4 regions of the Pantoea sp. y20 genome follow, and region 4 is predicted to be linked to each of the others. Evidence: predicted binding sites of a transcription regulator. Region 4 holds the regulator's gene; each other region holds the start of a gene.
What was found. Region 4 encodes PurR, which represses purine synthesis genes. Its sites were predicted from a motif close to CANGCAAACGTTTGCNTG; they were not measured.
Positions count from the first base shown of each region.

Region 1: a site for PurR is predicted at 2,981-2,998, ahead of guaD (guanine deaminase). Genes of this name have one in related genera too.
Region 2: a site for PurR is predicted at 3,170-3,187, ahead of serA (phosphoglycerate dehydrogenase). Genes of this name have one in related genera too.
Region 3: a site for PurR is predicted at 2,742-2,759, ahead of purH (bifunctional phosphoribosylaminoimidazolecarboxamide formyltransferase/IMP cyclohydrolase). Genes of this name have one in related genera too.

Region 1 is NZ_CM142816.1:2,122,162-2,127,635, forward strand. Features, by position in the region: gene xdhB (xanthine dehydrogenase molybdopterin binding subunit) at 1-69, opposite strand, end outside; gene xdhA (xanthine dehydrogenase small subunit) at 59-1,501, opposite strand; gene guaD (guanine deaminase) at 1,498-2,826, opposite strand; gene ydfG (bifunctional NADP-dependent 3-hydroxy acid dehydrogenase/3-hydroxypropionate dehydrogenase YdfG) at 3,211-3,957, shown strand; gene ACYAC5_RS09990 (YnfA family protein) at 4,085-4,414, opposite strand; gene ACYAC5_RS09995 (DUF1283 family protein) at 4,545-4,880, shown strand; gene ACYAC5_RS10000 (DUF1161 domain-containing protein) at 4,933-5,229, shown strand; gene ACYAC5_RS10005 (MDR family MFS transporter) at 5,261-5,474, opposite strand, start outside.
Region 2 is NZ_CM142816.1:3,367,077-3,372,550, forward strand. Features, by position in the region: gene ACYAC5_RS15660 (YecA/YgfB family protein) at 1-413, opposite strand, end outside; gene zapA (cell division protein ZapA) at 584-913, shown strand; RNA gene ssrS (6S RNA) at 953-1,136, shown strand; gene ACYAC5_RS15675 (5-formyltetrahydrofolate cyclo-ligase) at 1,217-1,813, shown strand; gene serA (phosphoglycerate dehydrogenase) at 1,852-3,090, opposite strand; gene rpiA (ribose-5-phosphate isomerase RpiA) at 3,370-4,029, opposite strand; gene ACYAC5_RS15690 (LysR family transcriptional regulator ArgP) at 4,211-5,116, shown strand; gene ACYAC5_RS15695 (oxidative stress defense protein) at 5,156-5,474, opposite strand, start outside.
Region 3 is NZ_CM142816.1:292,945-298,418, forward strand. Features, by position in the region: gene purD (phosphoribosylamine--glycine ligase) at 1-996, opposite strand, end outside; gene purH (bifunctional phosphoribosylaminoimidazolecarboxamide formyltransferase/IMP cyclohydrolase) at 1,015-2,604, opposite strand; rRNA gene ACYAC5_RS01355 (16S ribosomal RNA) at 3,235-4,774, shown strand; tRNA gene ACYAC5_RS01360 (tRNA-Glu) at 4,863-4,937, shown strand; rRNA gene ACYAC5_RS01365 (23S ribosomal RNA) at 5,153-5,474, shown strand, end outside.
Region 4 is NZ_CM142816.1:1,884,502-1,889,975, reverse strand. Features, by position in the region: gene rnt (ribonuclease T) at 1-87, shown strand, start outside; gene ACYAC5_RS08910 (Grx4 family monothiol glutaredoxin) at 123-458, opposite strand; gene ACYAC5_RS08905 (C40 family peptidase) at 823-1,614, shown strand; gene cydH (cytochrome bd-I oxidase subunit CydH) at 1,671-1,760, opposite strand; gene purR (HTH-type transcriptional repressor PurR) at 2,035-3,060, shown strand; gene punR (DNA-binding transcriptional activator PunR) at 3,057-3,968, opposite strand; gene punC (purine nucleoside transporter PunC) at 4,079-5,281, shown strand.

The DNA of each region.
Region 1 (5,474 bases), 240 kb from region 4:
CGTTTGCATGTCGGTGGCAAACTGGGCTTTCAGCAGCGTTTCGTTCAGTTCCGGACGGTTATGAGACATAGCGCGATACCTCAGTAATGGTCAGCTCGCCAGACGCTTGTGCGTAGTAGCGGCGCAACAGATTGCGCGCCACCTGCAGGCGATAATCGGCGCTGGCGCGGAAGTCGCTTAGTGGCTGGAAATCCACACTTAGCGCGGCGCAGGCTTTTTCGATGGCGCTGAGATGCAGCGGCTGGCCCAGCAGTTGTGCTTCAGCCGCCAGCGCGCGTTTCGGCGTGGCGGCCATACCACCAAAGGCGAGCCGCGCTTCCACAATTACCCCTTCCGCGATGTGCAGATTGATAGCGGCGAAAACTGCGGAAATATCATCATCCAGCCGTTTAGCCACTTTCCACGCCGCAAAGTTGGGTGACACCGTCACTTTAGCGATGGTGATGCTGCGAATGAATTCACCCGGCAGCAAGACCGTTTGGCGATAGGCGGTAAAGAATTGATCGAGCGGGACTTCTCGCCTCTTTTCACCCTGCTGCAAAACCAGATGCGCATTTAAAGCCAGCAGCATCGGCGCGCAATCACCAATCGGCGATGCGTTACTAATGTTGCCGCCGAGCGTGCCCTGATTACGAATTTGCAATGAGGCAAAACGCTCCAGCATGCTGCTAAACGCCGGAATGTGCTGCGCTAAAAACTGATAGCAATGCTGCAATGAGGCGGCAGCACCGAGATAAAGATGCGTTTCATCTTCGTGGCAGACCTTCAACTCATCAATCTGCTCCAGCGCGATCAGCAGCGGCAAGCGCTGATATTGCTGAGTGATTTGCAGTGTCAGATCGGTACCGCCAGCCACCAGACGGGCTTCAGGATATTGCTGATAGAGCTCGGCGAGTTGCGCTACTGTTTTCGGCAGGTAGCAGCGGCTGCCCGCGGCTTCGATGATCTGTACTTCATTGTTGCTGAGCGCCTGTAAACGCTGCACTAGCGCGGGTGCATTAGCACGGAAGGCATCCGCATCAGGTTGTTCACACGCCTGCTGCGCCGCATCCATGATCGGACGATAGCCGGTGCAACGGCATAAATTACCCGCCAGCGCCTGTTCCGCCTGATGACGATCCCAGCCAGCGCTGTTTTTCTGCAGAGTAAACAGCGACATCACGAAACCCGGCGTGCAGTAGCCGCATTGCGAGCCGTGGCAATCCACCATCGCTTGCTGCACGCTGTGCAGTTCGCGGCCCTGTTTGAGATCTTCCACGGTAATCAGTTGCTTGCCTTGCAGGCTGCTGACCAGCGTTAAACAGCTATTCACCGCCTGATACTGCATCTGTCCATCCACCACTTTACCGAGCGTGACGGTGCAGGCACCGCAATCGCCAGACGCGCAGCCCTCTTTGGTGCCGCGACGCTGCTGCTGGCCGCGCAGGTAGTTAAGCACGGTGAGATTGGGATCAAGCTCACGTTCGGTGATTAAACGATCGTTGAGTAAGAACTGGATCATGCGATTTGCTCCTCACTTTCGCGCTGCCAAACCGGCTTGCCGCTCACCCAGGTTTGCGCGATGTTGCGGTCGTCGCCAAGCGTCATCATTACAAACAGCCGCTCCCAGATGTCTTTGCTGTTGGCATTGCGCAGCTTCTGCAGCGGCGACACAGCCGCATCGAGTACCACGAAATCGGCCTCTTTGCCGGGGTTAAAATTGCCGATAACGTCATCCAGATCGAGCGCGTGCGCGCCGCCTAAGGTGGCGTGATAAAACGCTTCGCAGGCGCTGAGTTTGTATTGCTGTAGCTGGCCGACTTTGTAGGCTTCGCCCAGCGTTTGCAGCAGATTAAAGGTGGTGCCTGCGCCAACGTCGGTGCCAATGCCCATGCGCACGCCCTGCTGCCAGCAGCGTTTGATGTTGAATAAGCCGCTGCCGAGGAACAGGTTTGAGGTCGGGCAGAAGGCAATTGATGAATCGGTGTCATGCAGGCATTGCCACTCTTGATCTTCCAGATGCAGGCAGTGCGCGAACACGCTGCGTTTGCCGGTAAGTTGGTGATGATGATAAACATCAAGATAGCCTGCGCGCTCCGGGAATAGCGCTTTTACCCAGGCGATCTCCTGCGGATTTTCACTTAGGTGCGTGTGCATCCAGACATCAGGAAACTCCTCGCGCAGCTGACGCACTTTATCCAGCAATTCCGGCGACGAGGTCGGTGCAAAGCGCGGGGTGAGCGCATAGCTCAGGCGACCGCGCTGATGCCAGCGCTCAATCAGTTCACGCGTATGCTGATAACTCTCTTCCGGCGTTTCGGTCAGGTATTCAGGCGCGTTGCGATCCATCATCACTTTGCCAGCGATCAGCCGCATATCCAGCTGCTGCGCGGCGCTGAACAGCGAGTCGACCGACTGCTTATGCACGGTGCCGAACACCAGCGCGGTGGTGGTGCCGTTCGACAGCAGCTGGTGCAGGAAGAACGCCGACATTTTTGCCGCGTGATCGGGACAGTGATATTGGCTCTCCACCGGGAAGGTATATTGGTTGAGCCACTCCAGCAGCTGTTCGCCAAAGGCGCCGATCATCTCGGTTTGCGGATAATGAATATGGGTATCGATAAAGCCGGGCACGATCAGTTTGCCACGCAGATCGGTGACGCGCGTGGGATCAACGCGCCCTTCCGCGATTTGCCAGCTTTCAAGGCTGACCACTTTGCCGTCACGCAGCGTTAATAAGCCATCTTCGAGATAGCGTGCATTGGCAGCGATGTCGTCTGGCTGCGCGGCCAGTGCGGTGAAATCAAAGAAGCTGGCGCGCAGCAGCGTTTCGGGTGCGTAAGGCATAATGGTTCCTTGGTGCTTTTTTATGAGTGCAGGTGATTGCCTTAAAGATAGTTTGCAAAGCGCATGCCAATGCAAATAACAAAAAATATTGTTTACTTTCAATATAATAGGTTGTTTTGATGCGTTTTTGTGTCAAGCTTGGCGAGCAAACGTATGCGCAACCGGTTGCCTGCTATCGCAAACGGTTGCTATTTAACATTGCGGCGAGTTTTACTGCGTATGGCGTGATTATCGCCTGTTGGGATGCGTCTTTGTGGTGCGCCATTGCACTCGTAATGTGCAGGAAAAATCCTGCAACACGCTGCTTTGGGTTTTCATGAGCATGGGTTCGAGGTTAATGCTAAGGTGTGGCTGATAACCTGAAATCGTATAAGGAACAGTGAGATGATTATTTTTGTTACTGGCGCAACTGCTGGTTTTGGTCAAAGTATCACCCGCCGCTTCATTGCTACAGGTCACAAAGTGATCGCCAGCGGACGTCGCGCTGAGCGTTTAAAAGAGCTGAAAGATGAGCTGGGCGACAATCTGTACACCGTTCAGCTGGACGTGCGTAATCGTGCCGCCATCGATGAAGCGATCGCCTCCCTGCCCGCTGAATGGCGCAATATTGATGTGCTGGTTAATAATGCTGGCCTGGCGTTAGGTGTGGAACCGGCGCACAAAGCCAATATCGAAGACTGGGAAAATATGATCGACACCAACAATAAAGGTTTGGTGTACATGACGCGTGCGGTGCTGCCGGCAATGGTTGAGCGCAATGTTGGTCATATCGTGAATATCGGTTCGATTGCCGGCAGCTGGCCTTACTTGGGTGGCAACGTGTATGGCGCGACCAAAGCGTTCGTGCGCCAGTTCAGCCTGAATCTGCGTACCGACCTGCACGGCACCGCGCTGCGCGTGACCGATATCGAGCCAGGTTTGGTGGGCGGCACCGAGTTCTCAAACGTGCGCTTCAAGGGCGATGACGATAAAGCGGGCCAGGTTTATGAAGGCACCACCGCGCTGACGGCGGAAGATGTCACCGAAGCGGTGTATTGGGTGACGACGCTGCCGAAGCACGTCAACATCAATACGCTGGAGATTATGCCGGTGACGCAAACCACCGCGGGACTGAAGGTGCATAAAGGTTAATCGCGGTTACACGCTGTTTGATCGAAATATCCGGGGCGACCATCCTGTGAGGCGCTCCGGCGGCTTTCGCCGCGACGACCTCATCGGGATGTTTCCCCCTGATATCGCACGCCGGTGTGGCCGATGATTACGCGCGGCCCCAACCGGTCACGATAATCAACATGCCGCTCAAGGCGACCAGCGCACCGACCCAATCCCACGTACTCAGTTTTACGCCATCCACCACGCGCAGCCAGATTAGCGCCGTCAGCACGTATACGCCGCCATAGGCCGCATAAACGCGCCCGCTCGCGGCGGGATGCAACGTTAACAACCAGACAAACAGCGTAAGACTTGCCGCGGCCGGCACCAGCAGCCACGCCGTCATGCCCTTCTTCAACCATAGCCACGACAGGAAACAGCCAACAATTTCCGCTATCGCAGTGATAAAAAACAGCAAGGCGGTTTTGACCAGCATAGAAAATCTCTCGCTAAGCTAAACAAAGCGCTCACCGCTGGTGAGCAAAGAAGCAGCGATGATATACTAGCGGCCATGGTTGTTACAGCCGCGATCCCGGCTGTGCTGGTGTTAACTGAAGGAAATGACGATGAAAAAACTGTTTTCCGCCCTGCTGGCTACCGTGGTGACGTCGAGCCTTTTAATGGCTGCGCCCATCGCTGCGGCCAAAACCGATCGCCTGATTATTGAAGATGGCAGCAGCGCCTCCAGTAATGAAGCCGCGCGCCAGAGCAAAGAGCAGTGGAACGATACCAAAAACCTGCGTAATAAGGTCAATACGCGCGTTGAGAAAGAGTTTGATAAAGCGGACAAAGCCTTTGATACCCGCGACTCCTGCGAGAAGAGCTATAACGTTAACGCCTATTGGGAACCGAATACGCTGCGCTGCCTCGACCGCCGCACCGGACGTCCAATTGCACCTTAATCGTTTATCACTGCTATAGTTTTGACAGGATTTCTGACCAAAGGAGTGAATGATGAAAAAACGTAATGCAGTTCTGCTGATGGCGATCTTGTCGCTGCCGCTATTGGCGCAAGCGTCTTGTGAAAGCGTCAAAGCGGACATCAGCAAAAAAATCATTAACAACGGCGTCGCCGAATCGGATTTCACGCTGGATATCGTGGCCAATGATCAAGCCGATCAGGTCGGCGGCCAGGTTGTGGGTCATTGTGAGAACGACACACAGAAAATCGTCTACAAGAAAAATGGCCGTGATGGTGACAGCACCGTGCCAGACAGCGCGGGCAGCTCTCAGGATACGCCAGCGCAGTAAACTTTCGGGCGGCTCTCTGGCCGCCCTGCTTTTACTCCACTTCCGGCCTTTGCCGCGGCATTATCCACGCCACCCACAACGTTAGCAGCGCAATCAGCAACGACACTACAAACACCCAATGTAAAGAACTGGCGATTTGTCCGGTCCAGTCATGCAATGTCGCCTCCGACAGCGCCTGACGGCTTTCAGGCGACATGATTTTCTGCATCGGATCGTCGGCCTGCGGCAGACGCAGCGACAAATTG
Region 2 (5,474 bases), 1.5 Mb from region 4:
CGCAGATCGTCAATCGCTTCGCCAGTTTCGCCGGTCACTTTCTCCAGCTTAGGCTGCGTGACACCCAAACCGAGCAGGAAGTGGTTTACCCAACCGGCCAGCGCATCCGCGCGATCGAATACCGTGATGTCATCGTCTTCCGGCAACATCAGTTGGAACATAAAACCTTCGTCTTCCAGCGTGGTCGCCAGGCTTTCATGCAGCGCCTGCAGCGGCTGAGACAGGCTCTGCGAAAACGCCATGCCTTCGTTGGTGAGATCGTGAACCATGGTTTTCCAGCTGGTATCCTGATTGCCGCCGCACAGAATCCCGGAAAGGAGACCATGCATTTCGGCTGGCGTCATGCCCACGCCCTGCTGTGAAAGGGCCGCGGCCAGCGCGTTGTAACTCGGCGTTGCGTTCTGTAAAGACATAAGCTTTGGTCGTCGTTGGCAGAATAAGTTCGTGTTATGCTACCACCAGGTGCCTCTGGGTTTCCAGAAAAGGGGTTGTAACTTATAACTCGGGTATATATAGTTTCGCACCTCCCAACCCATTGACCGGTAAGGGAGATGCGATCGAAGTAATCAGTTAGGATGGTGGCATGTCTGCACAACCAGTAGATATTCAAATTTTTGGTCGTTCGTTAAGAGTGAATTGCCCGCCTGAACAGCAAGATGCGCTGAATCTGGCCGCAGAGGATCTCAATCAACGGTTGCAAGATTTAAAAGTTCGCACTAGAGTCACCAATACAGAGCAACTGGTGTTCATCGCCGCGTTAAACATCTGCCACGAGTTGGCACAAGAGAAAGGTAAGACGCGCGACTATGCAGCAAACATGGAACAACGTATCCGCATGCTGCAGCAGACCATTGAACAAGCGTTAGTAGAGCAAGGTCGCATAACTGACCGCCAGGGCCCTAATTTTGAATAAAGCTTCATGGTCCTCATGTTAGAGTGACGGTGAAGTAAATTTTCTCTGAGATGTTTGCAAGCGGGCTAGTCCCCTGAGCCGATATTTCATACCAACAGAATGTGACGCTCCACAATTTGTGCGCATGCTCGGTCCGTCCGAGAAGCCTAATAGTTGTGACGGCATGTTCACCTTGAACCAAGGGTTCAAGGGTTACAGCCTGCGGCGGCATCTCGGAGATCTCCATTTAGTAGCAAGTCTGTTTCCCCGGTTCGCATGATATAATCGCTTTTAAGAAGCGATTATTCCGGGGATATAGATATCATGCCAGCGCCCTCCCTTCTCGACCGTCAAGACATCCGTCAGCATGTGCGCCATTTGCGCCGTAATCTCACGTCTGAGCAACAGGAACAAGCCGCCGATCAGTTGGCTGAACACGCCATCAACATTGCACCGGTCGCTAATGCCCAACGCATTGCGCTGTTTTTATCTGTCGATGGAGAGATCAACACTCGCCCGCTGATCGCCAAACTTTGGCAGCAAAAAAAGCAGGTTTACTTACCGGTGCTTCATCCCTTCTCGCCGGGCAATCTGCTGTTTATCCGTTACACGCCAGAAACGCCACTCGCGCCAAATAAACTTCGCATCCCGGAACCGCCGCTGGATATCACGCAACTGGCCACGCTGGATCAGCTGGATGTGATGCTGGTGCCGCTGGTAGCGTTTGACTATGCTGGCCAACGTTTGGGAATGGGTGGCGGATTCTACGATCGCACGCTGCAAAACTGGCAGCAGCATGGTTTTCTTCCGGTGGGCATCGCACATGATTGTCAGCGCGTAGAAGCATTGCCGGTTGCCGCCTGGGATGTGCCGCTCCCCGCGATACTGACGCCATCGAAACTGTGGCAGTGGGAAGCGTGAGCAGGAAAAACAAAGGGCGCCAATGGCGCCCTGTTTAATCAGTACAGCAGACGGGCTCGGATGGTGCCCGGAATCGCCTTCATCGCCTGCAGCGCTTTATCCGCTGCATCCTGCTCAGCATCAATATCGATCACCACGTAGCCCATAATTGGCGTGGTTTGCAGATACTGCGCGGCGATGTTGATGCCCTGCTCGGCAAAAATCTGGTTGATAGCGGTCAGCACACCCGGACGGTTTTCATGGATGTGCAGCAGACGGCTAGCACTTGCCGCATGCATCGGCAGTGAGACTTCCGGGAAGTTAACCGCAGACAGCGTAGAACCGTTGTCGGAGTATTTCGCCAGCTTGCCAGCCACTTCGATACCGATGTTTTCCTGCGCTTCCTGCGTTGAACCACCAATGTGCGGCGTCAGGATCACGTTATCGAACTCGCACAGCGGTGAGTTAAACGGGTCGCTGTTAGTCGCAGGCTCGACCGGGAAGACGTCGATAGCGGCACCAGACAGATGTTTATTCGCCAGGGCATCACACAGCGCCGGAATATCGATCACGGTACCGCGCGCGGCGTTGATCAGCAGCGCACCCGGCTTCATCAGCGCCAGCTCTTCCGCGCCAATCATGTTCTGAGTGGATTGCGTTTCAGGAACGTGCAGGCTGACCACGTCGCTCATGTTGAGCAGATCGGAGAGATGACGCACCTGAGTGGCGTTACCCAGCGGCAGCTTGCTTTCGATATCGTAGAAGAACACGTGCATACCGAGGCTTTCTGCCAGTACACCCAGCTGCATGCCGATGTGGCCGTAACCGATGATGCCCAGTTTCTTGCCGCGAGCTTCAAACGAACCGTTGGCGACTTTATTCCAGATGCCACGGTGCGCTTTGGCGTTGGCTTCCGGAATGCCACGCAGCATCAGCAGCATTTCGCCAATCACCAGCTCTGCAACAGAACGGGTGTTGGAGAACGGCGCGTTGAACACCGGCACACCGCGTTTCGCCGCTGCAGCGAGATCAACCTGGTTAGTACCGATACAGAAGCAGCCGACTGCTACCAGCTTTTCTGCGGCAGCAAAGATCTCTTCAGTCAGTTGGGTACGGGAACGGATACCAATGAAGTGCGCATCGCGGATGGAGGATTTCAGCGACTCCGCATCCAGCGCGCCTTTGTGAAACTCGATGTTGGTGTAGCCTGCTGCACGCAGGTTTTCCAGCGCACTCTGGTGAACGCCTTCCACCAGCAGGAACTTAATCTTGTCTTTTTCCAGTGATACCTTTGCCATTTCCCGACCCTATTCAGAATTCAATGAGGACTACCATAAGGTAGCCTTCTGTCAAAATATCAAAAATTTCGTGCGCAGCAATACAAACGATTGCCTGGGAGCCAGCACGCGCCCACGCGGAGACAGCACAATGCCGTACAAAATCGTGACATCCTTAATGGACGAAGTACGAACTTACTGCTGATGAATCTTTTGTGACATAAGTCACCAAATTTCAGTCTGGTGAGAAAAGATATTTTGCGGATGGAAATAACCGGCGCATCACGCGCGCCGGACAGATCATTTTACGATGGTTTTCACGCCTTCTGCGGTACCAATCAGTGCGACATCCGCACCACGTCCCGCAAACAGGCCAACGGTCACTACGCCCGGCAGCGCATTAATGGTTTTTTCCAGCTCGATGGGATCGAGAATACGCAGATTATGCACGTCGAGAATAATGTTGCCGTTGTCGGTAATGACGTTCTGGCGATACTCCGGCAAGCCGCCGAGTTTGACCAGTTCACGCGCCACATACGAACGCGCCATCGGAATCACTTCAACCGGCAGCGGGAAACGGCCCAGCACATCAACTTCTTTCGATGCATCGGCAATGCAGACAAATTTCTTCGCCACCGCCGCAACGATTTTCTCACGCGTCAGCGCTGCGCCACCGCCTTTGATCATCTGCATCTGCGGATTGATCTCATCGGCGCCATCAACATACACCGACAGTTCATCAATTTCGTTGAGATCGAAGATGTGAATACCCAGCGCTTTCAGTTTCTCGGTTGAGGCTTCCGAGCTGGAAACCGCACCTTCAATCTGATTCTTCATGGTGCCGAGTGCATCAATAAAATGCGCCGCCGTTGAACCCGTGCCTACGCCGACAATGGAGCCGGGCTCTACGTACTGCAGAGCTGCCCAACCTACCGCTTTTTTCAGTTCATCCTGGGTCATGGTATGTTTAAAACCTGTGCGACATCGAAGTGCGCGTAGTATAAAACAAGGCGCTGTAAAAAAGCGCGACTGTTAGACAGCCGATTTAACGCTTTGGAAGCCAGCCCGCAAAAATGCGCCGCAGCACAATTTGACAGTTTTATGGCATAGTAATGTCCACCCTGAACGAGAGAGAACAACAATGAAACGCCCGGATTATCGAACGCTTCAGGCGCTGGATGCTGTGATTCGCGAGCGCGGCTTTGAGCGTGCGGCACAAAAACTCTGCATTACCCAATCGGCGGTTTCGCAGCGTATTAAACAGCTGGAAAATTTATTTGGTCAGCCGCTGCTGGTGCGCACCGTGCCGCCGCGTCCGACCGAGCAGGGACAAAAGTTACTGGCGTTGTTGCATCAGGTTGAACTGCTGGAAGAGGAGTGGCTAGGTGATGATAACGGTGGAACCACGCCGCTGTTGCTGTCGCTGGCGGTCAACGCCGACAGCCTGGCCACCTGGCTGCTGCCCGCGCTGAAAGACGTGCTGGCCGATTCGCCAGTGCGCCTGAATTTGCAGGTAGAAGATGAAACCCGCACGCAGGAACGTCTACGTCGCGGTGAAGTGGTCGGCGCGGTGAGTATTCAGCCGCAGCCGCTGCCAAGCTGTCTGGTGGATCAACTGGGTGCGCTCGATTATCTCTTCTGCGCCTCACCTGATTTTGCTGCTCGCTATTTCCCGAACGGCGTAACACGCTCTGCGCTGCTGAAAGCGCCGGCGGTGGCATTTGATCATCTGGACGATATGCATCAGGCGTTTTTACAGCAGAACTTTGACCTGTCGCCGGGCAGCGTGCCTTGCCACATCGTTAACTCGTCAGAAGCCTTTGTGCAGCTGGCGCGTCAGGGTTCGGTGTGCTGTATGATTCCGCATCTGCAGATTGAGCGCGAGTTAGCGCAAGGTGAACTGGTGGATTTGACGCCAGGCCTGTATCAGCGTCGTATGCTGTACTGGCACCGGTTTGCGCCGGAAAGTCGTTTGATGCGCAGCGTGACCGACGCGCTGATTGCGCACGGACATCGCGTGCTGCGTCAGGATGTGTTGCCAGCGTAAAGATTCAGGTCGCCCTTCATGGCGACCTGATATCAAACCTTACGGCGTGTTTGGTTTGATTTCAAAGACGACATCCACCTGATCGTCAAAGTGAATGCTCTGCTGCTCGTAAGTTTGCTGCGCGGTGGTATCAGCTTGTACTGCGGCGGCCTTATACATGCGCGCCATCGGCATCGGTTGATAGTTCGCCACGTGATAGCGGATGCTGTAAACCGAACCTAATTTAGCGTTAAACCCTTCTGCCAGCGCGTTAGCCTGCTGCGTAGCATTCGCGATGGCCACTTTACGCGCCTTCTCTTTATAGCTGTCCGGATTCGCCACACCTAACTCGACCGAACGAATTTCATTCAGGCCAGAT
Region 3 (5,474 bases), 1.6 Mb from region 4:
GAGAGAGGGACGCGGATCCCACTGCGAGGTTTGCTGATCCAGTTTACCGTCGGTAGCCGCCAGACACAGCGCCACCAAATCCGACTGCAAACGCAGCATGATCGGCTGAGTTTCCGGATCGCCGAAGCGGCAGTTGAATTCGATCACTTTAGGCTGACCGGCTTTATCGATCATCAACCCAGCGTACAGGAAGCCGGTATAGATGTTGCCTTCTGCTTTCATACCGTTGACGGTTGGCCAGATGATCTGATCCATCACGCGCTGGTGGATCTCATCGGTTACCACGGGCGCCGGAGAATACGCGCCCATGCCGCCGGTATTTGGACCGGTATCGCCATCGCCGACACGTTTGTGATCCTGGCTGGTGGCCATCGGCAGCACGTTGTTGCCGTCGACCATCACGATGAAGCTGGCCTCTTCGCCATCAAGGAACTCTTCAATCACGATGCGGTGACCAGCATCGCCGAACGCATTGCCAGCCAGCATGTCCTGCACAGCGGCTTCCGCTTCCGCCAGTTCCATCGCCACGATCACGCCTTTACCGGCAGCCAGACCGTCAGCTTTGATCACGATCGGTGCGCCTTTCTCACGCAGATACGCCAGCGCAGGCTCCACTTCGGTAAAGTTCTGATATTCAGCGGTTGGAATCTGCTGACGTGCCAGGAAATCTTTGGTGAACGCCTTTGAGCCTTCCAGCTGGGCAGCGGCTTGCGTTGGGCCAAAGATCTTCAGGCCTGCAGCACGGAACGCATCAACTACGCCAATCACCAGCGGTGCTTCCGGACCAACGATGGTCAGATCGATCTTTTCCTGCTGAGCAAAGGCCAGCAGCGCGGGAACGTCGGTGGCGCTGATTGCCACGTTTTGCAGAGCCGGCTCGAGCGCGGTGCCCGCATTGCCAGGCGCGACAAATACTGTTTCCGCCAGTGGCGATTGTGCCGCTTTCCATGCCAGCGCGTGTTCACGTCCGCCATTACCAATCACTAAAATTTTCATCTGTACTGCTCCCAACAATTAATGGCGGAAATGACGCATGTCGGTAAAGATCATCGCGATGCCGTGCTCATCAGCGGCGGCGATCACCTCATCATCACGGATTGAACCGCCTGGCTGAATCACGCAACTGATACCGACAGCCGCAGCGGCGTCGATACCGTCGCGGAACGGGAAGAAGGCATCAGACGCCATCGCGGAGCCTTTCACTTCCAGACCTTCGTCACCGGCTTTGATACCGGCAATTTTGGCCGAGTAAACGCGGCTCATCTGGCCGGCGCCAATGCCAATGGTCATGTTGTCACGTGCGTAGACGATGGCGTTGGATTTAACGAACTTCGCCACTTTCCAGCAGAACAGCGCATCACGCAGTTCCTGCTCAGTTGGCTGACGTTTGCTGACAACGCGCAGCTGGCTGGCATCGACCATGCCCAAATCGCGATCCTGAACCAGTACGCCGCCGTTAACTCGTTTGAAATCCAGCGCCGCAACGCGACCTTGCCACTGACCACACACCAGAACGCGCACGTTCTGCTTGGCCGCGGTAATTTTCAGTGCCGCTTCGCTGGCGGATGGCGCGATGATCACTTCAACAAACTGACGGCTGATGATCGCCTGCGCGGTGGCTTCGTCCAGCTCGCGGTTAAAGGCGATGATGCCACCGAAAGCGGAAGTCGGATCGGTTTTGTAGGCACGCTCATAAGCGTCAAGAATCGAACCGCCAACTGCCACGCCGCATGGGTTAGCGTGTTTGACGATCACACAAGCGGCTTCGTCGAACTCTTTCACGCATTCAAGTGCGGCATCGGTATCGGCGATATTGTTGTATGAGAGCGCTTTGCCCTGAACCTGCTGCGCAGTGGCCACAGAAGCTTCAGCAACATTCTCTTCTATATAGAAGGCAGCATCCTGATGGCTGTTCTCGCCGTAACGCATATCCTGCTTCTTAATGAAGTTGAGGTTCAGCGTACGCGGGAAGCGGCCAGCCGGTTCTTTGCTGTCGCTGTGATAAGCCGGCACCAGGCTACCGAAGTAGTTGGCGATCATGCTGTCGTAGGCGGCAGTGTGTTCGAAAGCTTTGATAGCCAGATCGAAACGCGTTTCCAGCGTGAGCGAGTTTTCGTTGGCATCCAGCTCGGCAATGATCGCTTCGTAATCGCTGCTCTTCACCACGATCGCCACGTCTTTGTGGTTCTTCGCCGCTGAGCGAACCATGGTTGGGCCACCGATATCGATGTTCTCAACCGCGTCAGCTAATGAGCAATCAGGTTTGGCAACGGTTTGTGCGAAGGGATAGAGGTTGACGACCACCATGTCGATTGGGTTGATGGCGTGTTCAGCCATGATCGCATCATCCTGACCACGACGACCCAAAATGCCGCCATGCACTTTCGGGTGCAGCGTTTTGACGCGTCCATCCATCATTTCCGGGAAACCGGTGTAGTCAGAAACTTCGGTGACGGGCAAGCCCGCATCTGCCAGCAGACGTGCGGTACCGCCTGTGGAGAGCAGCTCAACACCACGACTGGAGAGTGCCTGAGCAAATTCGAGGATACCGGCTTTGTCAGAGACACTGAGTAGAGCGCGGCGTACAGGACGACGTTGTTGCATGGTGGTTTTATCCCTTGGCTTTGTTTCGCGTAAAAAAGAGCGTTACATCAAGCTTAGTGTCTCTCTTCTATATAGAAGGAAACGCTTGCCTCATGTAACGCCCCAAAAGGGGCATCCTTGACGTCGCCGGGCATTGTAGCGAAAACGTTTGCGTGATGCTCGCCTAAATTCATTTGTGCGGCAGAGTGTGGATAACACTGTGTGTAACTGCGTATAAGGCGGGGTTTTGCTGTGGAATGCAGCGAACGGTTGTTTTTATTGAATTTAGCGGTTGCGTGCTGAGAACAACTCCCTATAATGCGCATCCATCAACACGGCACAACGGTTTACGAAGTGCGGTGTTGGTGAGGAAGATTCGATAAGAACTTCCGCCGGATGAAAACGCTGAAAAAAGTGTTTGACTCCGAAGGAGAGTAGCGTAGTATACGCCACCTCGCGACAGACGGTTCAGCCGCTGTTCGCAATGCTCTTTAACAATTTATCAGACAATCTGTGTGGGCACTCGCAGGATTGATATCCGCGTCTCCGGACGCAAAAAAATATCAAAGCCTCACGAGTGAACACATAATGAAATTCATTATGACGTTTTACAGATGAGCACCGCTGAACTGGTTTCAGCAAATCAAACTTAAATTGAAGAGTTTGATCATGGCTCAGATTGAACGCTGGCGGCAGGCCTAACACATGCAAGTCGAACGGTAGCACAGAGAGCTTGCTCTCGGGTGACGAGTGGCGGACGGGTGAGTAATGTCTGGGAAACTGCCCGATGGAGGGGGATAACTACTGGAAACGGTAGCTAATACCGCATAACGTCGCAAGACCAAAGTGGGGGACCTTCGGGCCTCACACCATCGGATGTGCCCAGATGGGATTAGCTAGTAGGTGGGGTAATGGCTCACCTAGGCGACGATCCCTAGCTGGTCTGAGAGGATGACCAGCCACACTGGAACTGAGACACGGTCCAGACTCCTACGGGAGGCAGCAGTGGGGAATATTGCACAATGGGCGCAAGCCTGATGCAGCCATGCCGCGTGTATGAAGAAGGCCTTCGGGTTGTAAAGTACTTTCAGCGGGGAGGAAGGCGGTGAAGTTAATAGCTTCACCGATTGACGTTACCCGCAGAAGAAGCACCGGCTAACTCCGTGCCAGCAGCCGCGGTAATACGGAGGGTGCAAGCGTTAATCGGAATTACTGGGCGTAAAGCGCACGCAGGCGGTCTGTCAAGTCGGATGTGAAATCCCCGGGCTTAACCTGGGAACTGCATTCGAAACTGGCAGGCTGGAGTCTTGTAGAGGGGGGTAGAATTCCAGGTGTAGCGGTGAAATGCGTAGAGATCTGGAGGAATACCGGTGGCGAAGGCGGCCCCCTGGACAAAGACTGACGCTCAGGTGCGAAAGCGTGGGGAGCAAACAGGATTAGATACCCTGGTAGTCCACGCCGTAAACGATGTCGACTTGGAGGTTGTTCCCTTGAGGAGTGGCTTCCGGAGCTAACGCGTTAAGTCGACCGCCTGGGGAGTACGGCCGCAAGGTTAAAACTCAAATGAATTGACGGGGGCCCGCACAAGCGGTGGAGCATGTGGTTTAATTCGATGCAACGCGAAGAACCTTACCTACTCTTGACATCCAGAGAACTTAGCAGAGATGCTTTGGTGCCTTCGGGAACTCTGAGACAGGTGCTGCATGGCTGTCGTCAGCTCGTGTTGTGAAATGTTGGGTTAAGTCCCGCAACGAGCGCAACCCTTATCCTTTGTTGCCAGCGGTTCGGCCGGGAACTCAAAGGAGACTGCCAGTGATAAACTGGAGGAAGGTGGGGATGACGTCAAGTCATCATGGCCCTTACGAGTAGGGCTACACACGTGCTACAATGGCGCATACAAAGAGAAGCGACCTCGCGAGAGCAAGCGGACCTCATAAAGTGCGTCGTAGTCCGGATCGGAGTCTGCAACTCGACTCCGTGAAGTCGGAATCGCTAGTAATCGTAGATCAGAATGCTACGGTGAATACGTTCCCGGGCCTTGTACACACCGCCCGTCACACCATGGGAGTGGGTTGCAAAAGAAGTAGGTAGCTTAACCTTCGGGAGGGCGCTTACCACTTTGTGATTCATGACTGGGGTGAAGTCGTAACAAGGTAACCGTAGGGGAACCTGCGGTTGGATCACCTCCTTACCTGAAGATACCTTCCCGCGAAGTGCTCACACAGATTGTCTGATAGAAAGTAATGAGCAAGACGGCTGCGAAGTCGTGACACTATCGTGTCCCCTTCGTCTAGCGGTTAGGACTCCGCCCTTTCACGGCGGCAACAGGGGTTCGAATCCCCTAGGGGACGCCACTTGCTTGGTGACAGGTGAAAGGTGTCTCCACGACGTATCTCAAACGAAGCTTACGAGCTGCGTCTGAGATACTGCTCTTTAACAATCCGGAACAAGCTGAAAATTGAAACGACGCGTTGGTTCATTTCTCCGTAATAAGAAATGAATAACAGCGCGTTCGAGTCTCTCAAATGCTTGCAGTCTGCGCGCGTTGCAAAACGCCTGTGGGTTGTGAGGTTAAGCGACTAAGCGTACACGGTGGATGCCCTGGCAGTCAGAGGCGATGAAGGACGTGCTAATCTGCGTAAAGCGTCGGTAAGGTGATATGAACCGCTACAGCCGACGATGTCCGAATGGGGAAACCCGGTGCACCCAGTGCATCATCGCAACATGAATACATAGTGTTGCGAGGCGAACCCGGGGAACTGAAACATCTAAGTACCCGGAGGAAAAGAAATCAACCGAGATTCCCCCAGTAGCGGCGAGCGAACGGGGAACAGCCCAGAACCTGAATCAGTTTGTGCATTAGTGGAAGCGTCTGGAAAGTCGCACGATAC
Region 4 (5,474 bases):
TGTGAGTTGGTGAACCGCTGGAAACGCCTGGGCGGCTGGCCGCTGGCTTTTAGTGAAGAATCCGCAGATGAGGCGTCTGCCGGGTAACTAAAGAAAAGGCCGACATGTGTCGGCCTTCTGCATTATTCCGCTTCTTTATACTTCTCAGCGGTCTCTTTCAGCAGTGGCTGAAGTTCACCGCGCTGGAACATCTCAACGATGATGTCGCAGCCGCCGACCAGTTCACCGTCGACCCACAGCTGCGGGAAGGTTGGCCAGTTAGCGTATTTCGGCATTTCAGCGCGAATATCCGGGTTCTGCAGAATATCCACGTAAGCGAAACGCTCGCCACACGCAGAAAGCGCCTGCACGGCTTGCGCCGAAAAACCACAGCTTGGCAGCTTTGGCGAACCTTTCATGTACAGCAGAATCGGGTTTTCTGCGATCTGACGCTGAATTTTTTCAACAGTACTCATTATTGCCTTCCTTAATCTTCTACTTCGTGTTTGTTTATTGTAGCGATTTCGCTCCCGGACTGAAAACGGGATTTTGCGTTTGCACTGGCTAATCGCCATGTTTGTTAAGTTAACGCATGACAAATAACATTTTCATATCATTAATTGGCATTAATAAATTAATAATTAGCAATAATTTCGCTGTGTTAACCAGCTGAAATCGCTCATTTTTGCTACAGAATCAATCTGGTAACATATTAATAGAAAAAGGCCTTACCTTTTGTAAAAAAAGTGGATTAGAATTGCCTCGGCGCTGGTCACTTGATCAGATTTCTCTCACTTTAATGCAGTCTGCTATGATTCAGCCTGCTTAACCTGTAATCGGATTATGCGTCTACTAATTACGCTTTTCATACTGGCTTTTGCCCAACTGTTCTTTAATGTGGCCGCTGCATCTCCGCATGCGCCCGTTAACGCCAGTTCGCTTAAAGCAGAGAAAAAGAGCGCACGTGAAGACGAGCGCCGCAAACGACGTCCGGTAAAAACCACCACCAAAAAATCGCGTCTGACCGCTGTTCAAAAATTCAAGCTCAAAAAACAGAGCAAAACAGACATCGCGCTGCACAAAACCACCAGCAAAAAATCCCCGCTGAAACTCTCTGCTAAGAAATACGGTCATCAACGTTTAGCGAAGAAAACGCCCGAGATCGCCGTCGATGATGAAGCGTTAGCGCTGACCGGCATCAAAATGAGTAAAGCGCACCGTCAGCGTTATCAAAAAGCGCGTGAAACGGCGATGACCAAATTAATGGGTCAACTCGGCAAACCTTATCAGTGGGGCGGCGCTTCGCCACACACTGGTTTCGATTGCAGCGGCCTGGTATGGTACGCCTATAAAGATCTGGTGAAATTCAAACTGCCACGCACCGCCAATGAGATGTATCACCTGCGTGATGCGGCACCGATTAAGCGTGAAATGCTGGAGAAAGGCGATCTGGTGTTCTTCCGCATCAACAATCGCGGTACCGCCGACCATGTCGGCGTTTATCTTGGCAATGGCAAATTCATTCAGTCGCCGCGTACCGGCAAAGATATTCAGATTAGCGCATTGGGTGAGGATTACTGGCAGAAACACTATGTGGGCGCGCGTCGTATGATGACGCCAAAAACCATTCGCTAGTTGTTGCGCAACAGAAATAAAAAAGCCGGATGCTGTTGTCAGCTCCGGCTTTTTTGTTAGTGCATGATCGCGGTAAAGCTGAAAGCGATAATCATCAACAGTGCGCCAACAGTGGTCATTAGCGCCAGCTTCAGGTCGGTATTCATCACAACTCCTTAGTCGCACAATTATTAGGGTTAAGACGATTTTCGCATAGCAATAGGCAAAAATCTCGTGTTATCCGCGCCAGCTTGCTAGAATCGCCGCCTTTCGTTGCGCAACAGATTTTGCGCAGGCTGTAATTACAGCGTGATGAAGTGATTTTGCCTGCTTGAACATGCCGTTTTGCCCGCTTTTTTGGGCTGTAAAAGCATTAGCAGACGCAAACGTTTAACAATATACTTATCAGTAAGTTGCGATAAGCCCAGGAGCACCATTTTCATGGCAACAATTAAAGATGTCGCAAAACGCGCGGGTGTCTCAACCACCACGGTTTCGCATGTCATCAACAAAACGCGTTTCGTTGCGGAAGAGACGCGTAACGCCGTATGGGAAGCGATCAAAGAATTACACTACTCGCCGAGTGCCGTGGCGCGTAGTCTCAAAGTCAATCACACTAAAACCTTGGGTCTGCTGGCGACCTCCAGCGAAGCGCCCTACTTCGCTGAAATTATCGAAGCGGTGGAGAATCGCTGCTTCGAACGCGGCTATACGCTGATTCTCGGCAATGCGCACAACGATCTGCAAAAGCAGCGCGCTTACCTGTCGATGATGGCGCAAAAGCGCGTCGATGGTCTGCTGGTGATGTGTTCGGAATATCCAGACGATTTGCTGCAGATGCTGGAAGAGAACCGCAATATCCCCATGGTGGTGATGGATTGGGGTGCATCACGCGGTGATTTCACCGATACCGTGCAGGACAATGCATTTCAGGGCGGCTATCTCGCCGGGCGTTATCTGATTGAACGTGGCCATCGCGATATCGGTGCCATTCCTGGCCAAATGGAGCGCAACACCGGCGGTGGACGTCATGCTGGCTTCCTGCAGGCAATGAACGAAGCGGGCATTACGGTGCGTCCCGAGTGGGTGGTTCAGGGCGACTTTGAGCCTGAATCGGGCTATCTGGCGATGCAACAGATCTTAAATCAGAAACAGCGTCCAACCGCGGTGTTCTGCGGTGGCGATATCATGGCGATGGGCGCGATTTGCGCTGCTGATGAGATGGGTTTGCGCGTACCGCAGGATATCTCGGTGATTGGCTACGATAACGTGCGCAACGCGCGCTATTTCACACCAGCGCTCACCACCGTGCACCAGCCGAAAGCTGAACTAGGCGAAAAAGCGCTGGAGATGCTGCTGGATCGCATCACCAGCAAGCGCGAAGATCCGCAAACTATCGAAGTCCAACCAACGCTGATTGAACGCCGTTCGGTGGCGTACGGTCCGTTCCGCGACTACCGCCGCTAAGCCGACACTTCGCTGAGCCATTCGTGGTTCAGCGTTTCCGCATCCCCGAGATAAGCCAGTAACCACGCCAGCGCCGGTGACGCGCGCTGTTCTGACCAGCTGACGCAGCACGGACTGTCCGGAAACGCCTGCGGTAGCGCCAGCTCGACCAGTTTTTGGCTGTCCAGCAGTGGACGCGCCAAATGGCCAGGCACCATGCCGACGCACAATCCTGCCAGCAAACAATCCATCCCGGTTTCCCACTCTGGCACCACCAACCGCCGCTGATTATCCAGCGTCCATGTCATACGGCGCGGTAACGCACGCGAGGTATCTTCCAGCACCAGCGATGGCCACGCCCGCAAGGTTTCATCATCCAGCTCCTTGCTGTTAACCAGCGGATGATCAGGGCTCACCACACAACGCCAGTTCAGCGCGCCCATATCCTGAAAGGCAAAACGTCCGCCCACCGGAATGGCCTGGGTTGCGCCAATCGCCACATCCACCCGACCATCAGCCAACGCATCCCACACGCCGTTGAACACTTCGTAGCTGATAATCAGCTCCATATCGGGAAAATGGCGATAGAAGTCCTTCACTAACTGTCGCGTGCGCTGCGGTTTTACAATGCAGTCAACCGCGATGCTCAACTCGCCGCGCCAGCCATTTGCCAGTTGCTGACACTGTCGGCGAGTGGCCAGCATTTTTTTGATAACAGATCGGCCTTCCCGCACAAAATGCTCGCCCGCCGCTGTCATCACCACTTCCCGATGCTGGCGCTCAAACAGCGGCACCGCCAGCCAGGTTTCCAGCTGGCGCACAGTATAACTGACGGCAGAGGGCACGCGATGCAGTTCCTGCGCTGCCGCGCTAAAACTGCCGGTGCGCGCTACTGCATCCACCACTTCAAGCGCATATTCTGACCACATAAATTTGCCTTCAAAAATTTTAACAGCACCATGCAAATATTAGCGTTTCACAAAGCGCGCCGCATCCTTTTACACTCCCCGGCGTTCACCCTGCCCAAAAGAGAATCAACATGTTGTCGTCTAAAGCATTTATGCCTTATCTCGCCGTGCTCAGCATGCTCGGCTTTCTTGCCACGGATATGTATTTGCCCGCCTTTGGCGATATGCAGCGTGATTTTGCTAGCGCACCCGGCACCATCAGCGCCAGCCTGAGTCTGTTTCTCGGCGGTTTTGCCTGTGCCCAGGTATTTTGGGGACCGCTATCAGATCGTTATGGACGTAAGCCGATTTTGCTGGCGGGCCTTGCCATCTTCGCCCTCGGTTGTCTGGGAATGCTGTGGGTGACCGATGTCCGCCTGATGCTGGCGCTGCGTTTTATGCAGGCGATTGGCGTGTGTGCGGCTGCCGTAAGCTGGCAGGCGCTGGTGGTGGATCACTACCCAAAAGCGAAAGCCAATAAAGTGTTTGCAACGATTATGCCGCTGGTTGCGCTGTCTCCGGCGCTGGCACCGCTGCTCGGCGCCTGGCTGATCGGCCACTTCCACTGGCGCAGCATCTTTATCACGCTGACGCTGGTTGCCGTAGTGTTGCTGATCGGTACGCTGCAGTTAACCTCACCTAAGCGCGAGAAAGTCGCCTCAGGCAAACAACCCGGCTGGTTGACTTTGCTAGGTACCCGCGTCTACAGCGGTAACGTCTTAATCTATTCGGCATGTTCGGCGAGCTTTTTCGCGTGGCTGACGGGCTCACCTTTCATTCTCGCCGCAGCTGGCCTGACGCCGGGCGATATTGGCCTGAGCTATATTCCGCAGACCATTGCGTTTCTGATTGGCGGCTTTGGCTGCCGCGCGCTGTTAAATCGTTATCAGGGCGCGCAACTGCTGCCGTGGTTGCTGGTGCTGTACAGTCTGAGCATCCTAAGTCTGTTTGTCATCGCCCTGATGCCTTCAGCGCCGCTGTTTGTGCTGCTGATGCCCTTCTGCGGCATGGCGCTGGCCAATGGCGCGATCTATCCGATTGTGGTGGCCAGCGCATTAGCGCCCTTCCCGCACGCCACCGGTAAAGCGGCAGGATTACAGAATTTATTCCAGTTAGGATTGTGCTTTGTCGCCAGCCTGCTGGTCTCCGCCGGCCTTGAGCAGGCGCTGTTCAACACCACATTAGTGATGGTGGCCACCGTGGTACTGGCGTGGGTGGGCTTTGTCTGCCAGCGATCGGCAAACGCACAAAGTGATATTGCCCACACTTCCCGTCCCTGCGAAGATAATCTCTAAGCCAACGCTTTTCGTTAGCAAACTAACGATAACCCGTTGAATATTGACCCGCGTGAGCATATACTCAGTGGGTCAGTAATTCTGTATTAAATCAATAATATAAATGTAATACCTTTAGCGACACTGTCGCGGGATGGCGTCTGCACGATACTCCAGTGCGGCGTCCAACTTTTCTATTCAAATTCATGCCTCT